Regions from separate parts of the Variovorax sp. 01T432 genome, predicted to be linked through region 2. Evidence: predicted binding sites of a transcription regulator. Region 2 holds the regulator's gene; the other holds the start of a gene.
The links. Region 2 encodes NrdR, which represses ribonucleotide reductase genes. Its sites were predicted from a motif close to CACNANATNTNGTG; they were not measured.
Positions count from the first base shown of each region.

Region 1: a site for NrdR is predicted at 2,194-2,207, ahead of AC1DNF_RS12055 (ribonucleoside-diphosphate reductase subunit alpha). Genes of this name have one in related genera too.

Region 1 covers NZ_JBFTPS010000012.1:69,759-73,161, reverse strand. The annotation lists gene AC1DNF_RS12055 (ribonucleoside-diphosphate reductase subunit alpha) at 1-2,081, opposite strand, end outside; gene ampD (1,6-anhydro-N-acetylmuramyl-L-alanine amidase AmpD) at 2,430-3,026, opposite strand; gene AC1DNF_RS12045 (sigma-54-dependent transcriptional regulator) at 3,019-3,403, opposite strand, start outside.
Region 2 covers NZ_JBFTPS010000006.1:80,833-84,235, forward strand. The annotation lists gene AC1DNF_RS07115 (transglycosylase SLT domain-containing protein) at 1-303, shown strand, start outside; ZMP/ZTP riboswitch at 341-466, shown strand; gene glyA (serine hydroxymethyltransferase) at 508-1,752, shown strand; gene nrdR (transcriptional regulator NrdR) at 1,788-2,231, shown strand; gene AC1DNF_RS07130 (GspH/FimT family pseudopilin) at 2,398-2,976, shown strand; gene pilV (type IV pilus modification protein PilV) at 2,985-3,403, shown strand, end outside.

The DNA of each region.
Region 1 (3,403 bases), on a different contig from region 2:
TAGGCGTGGTAGCAGATGGCTTCCATCGATTCGTCGGCGAACTGCACGGCTTCCTGCGAGGCGTAGGGGACGCGCAATTCGTACAGCGCATCCTGGAAGCCCATCACGCCGAGGCCCACCGGACGGTGGCGCAGGTTCGAATCGCGCGCCTTCTTGACCGCGTAGTAGTTGATGTCGATCACGTTGTCGAGCATGCGCATCGCGGTGGAGATCGTCCGCTTGAGCTTTTCCTGGTCGACCTTGCCGTCCTTCAGGTGCTGCGGCAGGTTGACCGAGCCGAGGTTGCAGACCGCGGTTTCGGTGTCGCTGGTGTTGAGGGTGATCTCGGTGCACAGGTTCGACGAATGAACCACGCCGGCGTGCTGCTGGGGCGAGCGCACGTTGCACGCATCCTTGAAGGTGATCCAGGGATGCCCGGTTTCGAACAGCATCGTGAGCATCTTGCGCCAGAGGTCGGTGGCCTGGAGCGTGCGGCTGGGCTTGATCTCGCCGCGCGCGGCCTTTTCCTCGTAGGCGACGTAGGCGGTCTCGAAGTCGATGCCGAACTTGTCGTGCAGGTCGGGGACGTTGGACGGCGAGAACAGCGTCCAGGTGCCTTTTTCCATCACGCGGCGCATGAACAGGTCGGGAATCCAGTTCGCCGTGTTCATGTCATGGGTGCGGCGGCGGTCGTCGCCGGTGTTCTTGCGCAGTTCGAGGAACTCCTCGATGTCCAGATGCCAGGTTTCCAGGTAGGTGCAGACGGCGCCCTTGCGCTTGCCGCCCTGATTGACCGCCACGGCCGTGTCGTTCACCACCTTGAGGAAGGGCACGACGCCCTGCGACTCGCCGTTGGTGCCCTTGATGTGGCTGCCGAGCGCGCGCACGCGCGTCCAGTCGTTGCCCAGGCCGCCTGCGAACTTGGAGAGCAGGGCGTTTTCCTTGATCGACTCGTAGATGCCGTCGAGGTCGTCCGGCACGGTGGTCAGGTAGCAGCTCGACAGCTGCGAGCGCAGGGTGCCGCTGTTGAACAGCGTCGGCGTGCTCGACATGAAATCGAAGGACGAAAGAACCTCGTAGAACTCGATCGCGCGAGCTTCGCGGTCGATCTCGTTCAATGCAAGGCCCATGGAGACGCGCATGAAGAATGCCTGCGGCAGTTCGATGCGTGACTTGCGCACGTGCAGGAAGTAGCGGTCGTAGAGCGTCTGCAGGCCGAGGTAGTCGAATTGCAGGTCGCGTTGCGGCTTGAGAGCGGCGCCCAGGCGGGCCAGGTCGTACTGCAGCAGGCGCTCGTCGAGCAGCTCGTTCTCCACACCCTTCTTGATGAACTGGGGGAAATAGTCGGCGTAGGCCTGGGCGCGCTCGGCCAGCGGCACTTCGCGGCCGATCACCTCCTTGAAGATCGTGTGCAGCAGCAGGCGGGCGGTGGCGAAGGTGTAGTCGGGGTCCTTCTCGATCAGCGTGCGGGCCGCCAGGATCGATGCCTTGTAGACCTCGTCGAGGGGCACGCCGTCGTAGAGGTTGCGCATCGTCTCGGCCTGGATCGGCGCGGCCGTGATGCTGTCGCCCAGGCCAATGCAGGCGGATTCGATCAGGCCCTTGAGTTCGTTGAGGTCGAGCGCGACGCGTTCGCCGCCGTCCAGTACGTGCAGCGTGGCAGCGGCGACGGGCGCCTCGGCCTCGCCCTGCCTGGTGCGTTCCTGGCTGCGGCGTTCGCGGTAGAGCACATAGGCGCGCGCGATCTCATGGTGGCCGCCGCGCATCAGGCCGAGTTCGACCTGGTCCTGCACGTCCTCGATGTGGAAGGTGCCGCCGCCCGGACGCGAGCGCACCATCGCGCGCACCACCGCCTGGGTCAGGTTGTCCACAGTTTCGCGCACGCTGGCGGAAGCCGCGCCCTGGGTGCCGTGCACCGCAAGGAAGGCCTTCATCATCGCGATCGCGATCTTGTTGGGCTCGAAGGGCACGACCGCGCCGTTGCGGCGAATGATCTGGTAGTGGGCGAGCGCGTTGCCGGCAGGCGAGCCCGCAACGTCGCGGTTCTGCGGCGTCGAGGCAACGGCGCGAGGCGTGGAGGGAGTGTTCAGAGCAGTTTGCATTCGATCCTCGGTTGGCAATTCTTGTTGGGCGGCGATGCGATATCGGCCATGGGGCCCGGCTCTCGGCGCGGGCCAGGGCACACTATATATAGGGTGCGGAGGGTGTACAACCCACTAGATATGGTGTTTTTGACAATCTTCAACCAATGTGAACTATCGTGTTGCACTGGGCGTCGGTTGATTTGCCGCATCCTGGTTGAGACACCGTAGCGCAGGCCGCATCCCACGGGCCTTTCGAGAGATTTTGGGCCTGGGGGGCGCGTGGTTGCTAGGCGCGCGGCGGAGCCGTCTCGATGTTGTCGGGCTGCATCAGGCGCACATCGCCTGAGGCTGCGCGATTGAAAAATTTCAGCGCAGCGCGACGCTTTCCGGAAACATCGTGCGATCCCAGCCGGTGAGCGCGTGCAGCAGCGGCCAGTCGAAGCCGCTTCCGGGGTCGGCCTTCCGGCCCGGCGCGATGTGCTGGTGGCCGGCGATGAACCCGATGGCATAGCGTTGGGCGATGGCGGGGCACAGGCTGGCGAGGGTTTCGTATTGGGCGGCCTCGAAGAGTTCGCCCTCCAGCCCTTCGAGTTCGATGCCGATCGAGTCGTCATTGCAGTTCGCGCGCCCGCGCCACGACGATGCGCCGGCGTGCCACGCGCGGTCGTCGCAGCTCACGAACTGCCACAGTTCGCCGCTGCGGCGGACATAGAAATGGGCCGAGACCTCGATGCCGCGGATGGTCTGGAAGTAGGGGTGGGCGTCCCAGTCGAGCCGGTTGGTGAAGAGCTGCTGGACCTCGTCGCCGCCATAGCGGCCGGGCGGCAGGCTGATCGAATGCAGGACGATCAGGTCGATCTGTGCTCCCGTGGGGCGCGGCCCGAAATTGGGCGACCGCAGCATTCTGGCGAAGCGATACCAGCCGTCCGCCCAGAGGCCGGAGCCGATGGCGGCCTCAGTCATCGGCACCGGCGCCACCGGCATCGTCGCCGTTCGGCGTTGCGATACCCAGGCGAGCGATGCGGTAGCGGATCTGACGCAGGCTGAGGCCGAGCCGGGCGGCGGCCGCCGTGCGATTGAATCCGCTTTCCTGCAAGGCGCGCACGAGGATCTCGCGCTCCTGCTGATCGAGGTAGGTCTGCAGGTCGCTGGGCACCGCGGTCGGCGCCGCCTTGGTCTCGCGCGGGGGCACGACGGCCACGGGGGCGGGTTCGACAGGTTGCGCCGCCGGCCGCGGTGCGGGCGCCAGGTCGGCGAGTGCCGCGGGCAGTACCGTGCTGTCCGCCAAGTCGAGATGCAGCATGTCGCCGTCGCTCAGGGCGACGGCGCGGTGCAGCAGG
Region 2 (3,403 bases):
ACCGCGTTCGACCCGGTGACCAATATGCGGGTCGGAGTCAAGGTGCTGCAGGAATGCATCGCACGCGCCGGCTCCCTCGAAGGCGGCCTCAAGTACTACGTAGGTGCCGCCAACCTTCCCGACGACGGCGGCTATGCGAGCAAGGTACTCGCCGAGCGGATGCGGCTTCTCCAGGTGGCCAGCGGCCGCCCAGCCTCGATCACGCCGCCGCCCGCCGTGCGCGTCAACCCACCGCAGACCGCGGTGGCGCCCGCCAAGCCCGTCGAGCCGAACCCGCAAGTCGCCCTGCTCTCCGAGATGTAGGCTTTTCAGAGCGCCAATAACCGCCGTCAGCTACACTCGGCCGGCACGCGACTGGCGATAGGCGCAACCCTTTTCAGGTGCATTGCGCTGACGTGGAACACCACTGGGAAGCGTGCCGCCTGCGGTCACGGCAGGTGTTCAGCCGTTCGCCTGGGCAGCCCTTGTTTGGTTGAAGAACAAGGACCATCGTCTCGAAGGACTGCCATGTACAACCGCAACATTCTGGTCGAACAGACCGACCCCGAAATCTGGGCCGCCATCCAGGCCGAGAACGCGCGACAGGAACACCACATCGAGCTCATCGCGAGCGAAAACTATGCGTCGCCGGCCGTCATGGCCGCGCAAGGCTCCCAGCTCACCAACAAGTATGCCGAGGGCTACCCCGGCAAGCGCTATTACGGCGGCTGCGAACACGTCGATGTCGCCGAGCAACTGGCCATCGACCGCGTCAAGCAACTGTTCGGCGCCGAGGCCGCGAACGTGCAAGCCCATTGCGGCGCCTCTGCCAACGAGGCGGTCATGCTGGCCTTCCTGAAGCCCGGCGACACGATCATGGGCATGAGCCTGGCCGAAGGCGGCCACCTGACCCACGGCATGCCGCTCAATATGAGCGGCAAGTGGTTCAACGTGGTGAGCTACGGTCTGAACGAGAAGGAAGAGATCGACTACGACGCGATGGAGCGCAAGGCCCACGACGCCATGCCCAAGCTCATCATTGCTGGCGCATCAGCCTACTCGCTGCGCATCGATTTCGAACGATTCGCCAAGGTGGCCAAGGACGTCGGCGCGATCTTCATGGTCGACATCGCCCACTATGCGGGCCTCGTGGCGGCGGGCGTGTACCCCAACCCGGTACCGCACGCGGACGTCGTGACCTCCACCACCCACAAGAGTCTGCGCGGACCACGCGGCGGCATCATCCTGATGAAGTCGAAGCATGAGAAAGCCATCAACAGCGCGATCTTTCCGGGGCTGCAGGGCGGGCCTCTCATGCACGTGATCGCCGCCAAGGCGGTCGCCTTCAAGGAGGCGTTGGCACCCGAGTTCAAGACGTACCAGCAGCAGGTGGTCAAGAACGCCCAGATCGTTGCCGAGACGCTCACGCAGCGCGGCCTGCGCATCGTGAGCGGCCGCACGGAAAGCCATGTGATGCTGGTCGACCTCCGCGCCAAGGGCATTACCGGCAAGGAAGCCGAAAGCGTCCTGGGCAGCGCCCACATGACGATCAACAAGAATGCGATCCCGAACGACCCCGAGAAGCCGATGGTGACGAGCGGTGTTCGCATCGGGACGCCCGCCATGACGACACGCGGCTTCAAGGATGAAGAGGCCCGCGCCACGGCGAACCTCATCGCCGACGTGCTCGAGAATCCGCGCGACGCGGCGAACATCGACGCCGTCCGCGCGAAAGTGCACGCGTTGACGAGTCGGTTTCCCGTCTATCGCTGAACCCGCTTGGATGGTCCCAGCACAGGATTGACCGCATGAAATGCCCATTTTGCGGTCACCTTGAAACGCAGGTCGTCGAGACCCGCGTATCCGAGGACGCCGACTTCGTGCGGCGCCGGCGGCAGTGCGGCGCCTGCGACAAGCGCTTCACCACCTACGAGCGGCCGGACGTGAACTTCCCGGTTGTCGTCAAGAAGGATGGCAGCCGAGCCGACTTCGACGCGGGCAAGGTGCGCGCCTCGATGATGCTGGCGCTGCGCAAGCGACCGGTGAGCATCGAACAGATCGATAACGCCCTCTTGCGCATCGAGCAAAAACTCCTGTCCAGCGGCGTGCGCGAGATCGAATCGAACAAGGTCGGCGAACTGGTGATGCGCGAGCTCAAGAAAATGGACAAGGTCGCCTACGTGCGCTTTGCCTCCGTATACCGCAGTTTCGAAGATGTGGATGAGTTCAGGCAATTGCTGCGCGACATCTGAGCGCACCAAGAGCGGGCCGCTTTTGCTCGCAACTTTGTCAAAGCTACCGAACAATGTTGTCAAATTGTCTTTTCTCCTGTCATCTCCTCCATTCGTCGGGAAATTTCGACCGCTGAGCGAGTAGGCTGGCGCGGGCCGTCGCACCGGCCCTAGCATCCGGGCCGCCATGCCCATCCAGCATTTCAACTGCCACCGCCCGACCTCGCTCTCCCCCCGAGCCTCCGGTTTCACAGCCATCGAATTGATGGTCGTGCTCGGCATCATTGCCATCCTCGGCGCGCTCGCGCTCCCCCGCTTCGGCGGGGTCATCGAGGGGTGGCGGGTTCGCCGGGCGGCGGAGGACCTGCGCGCGACCCACTATCTCGCAAGATCGGAAGCCATGCGTCGCGGGGGCCATGTGACGCTCCGCAAGGCATCGCCTTCCGATTGCGTCACCACGGAAGACAAGGACTGGAGTTGCGGCTGGGTGCTGTTCGCCGACGCCAATGGCAACGGCATCCTCGACAACGGCGAAACTCAGATCCAATCCTCCTCGGCGCTCCACGGCGTCAAGGCGGAGATCGGAGTCGCTGGAGCCGAGGCTTACCTCAAGGTGAACCGCTGGGGCGACCTCAATGGATTCGGCGCGCTCCGCTTCACGCTGCGCCCCGCAAGCCATCAAGATCTGAGCGCGGCGCTGGTCATGTGCATGTCCGCGGGCGGAAGGCTCCGGTCGGTTCAGGGTACTGACAATTGCAGAGCCTGATCTTGCCTGTGTCTCGACCTCCCCGCCGCCTTGGGCGACAAGACGGCATCGCGCTCCTTGAATCGCTGGTTTCCATCCTGATCCTGGCCATCGCGGTGCTCGGCATGCTGAGTGTGCAGTTGCGAACGCTCGCCGAAACGCAGACCAGCGTGCGCCGGGCGCAAAGCGTCCGGCTAATCGAGGATTTTGCCGAGCGCATCAAGACCAATCCCGGCGGCTTCAGGCAGCTGCGCCACTATGTGGCCGGCTGGGACGAGACACCTGCTGCTCCGGACTGCCGGCATACCGCTTGCGATCCCGAAACGCTCGCCAGATGGGACGTCGCCCGCTGGAAGCAGGCTGTCGCCCAAACCCTGCCCCTGGGGCGAGCCGCGATCTTCGAGTCGCCCTCCGGCGAGGCGTCCCCCGGACTCCAAAGGCAATTGAG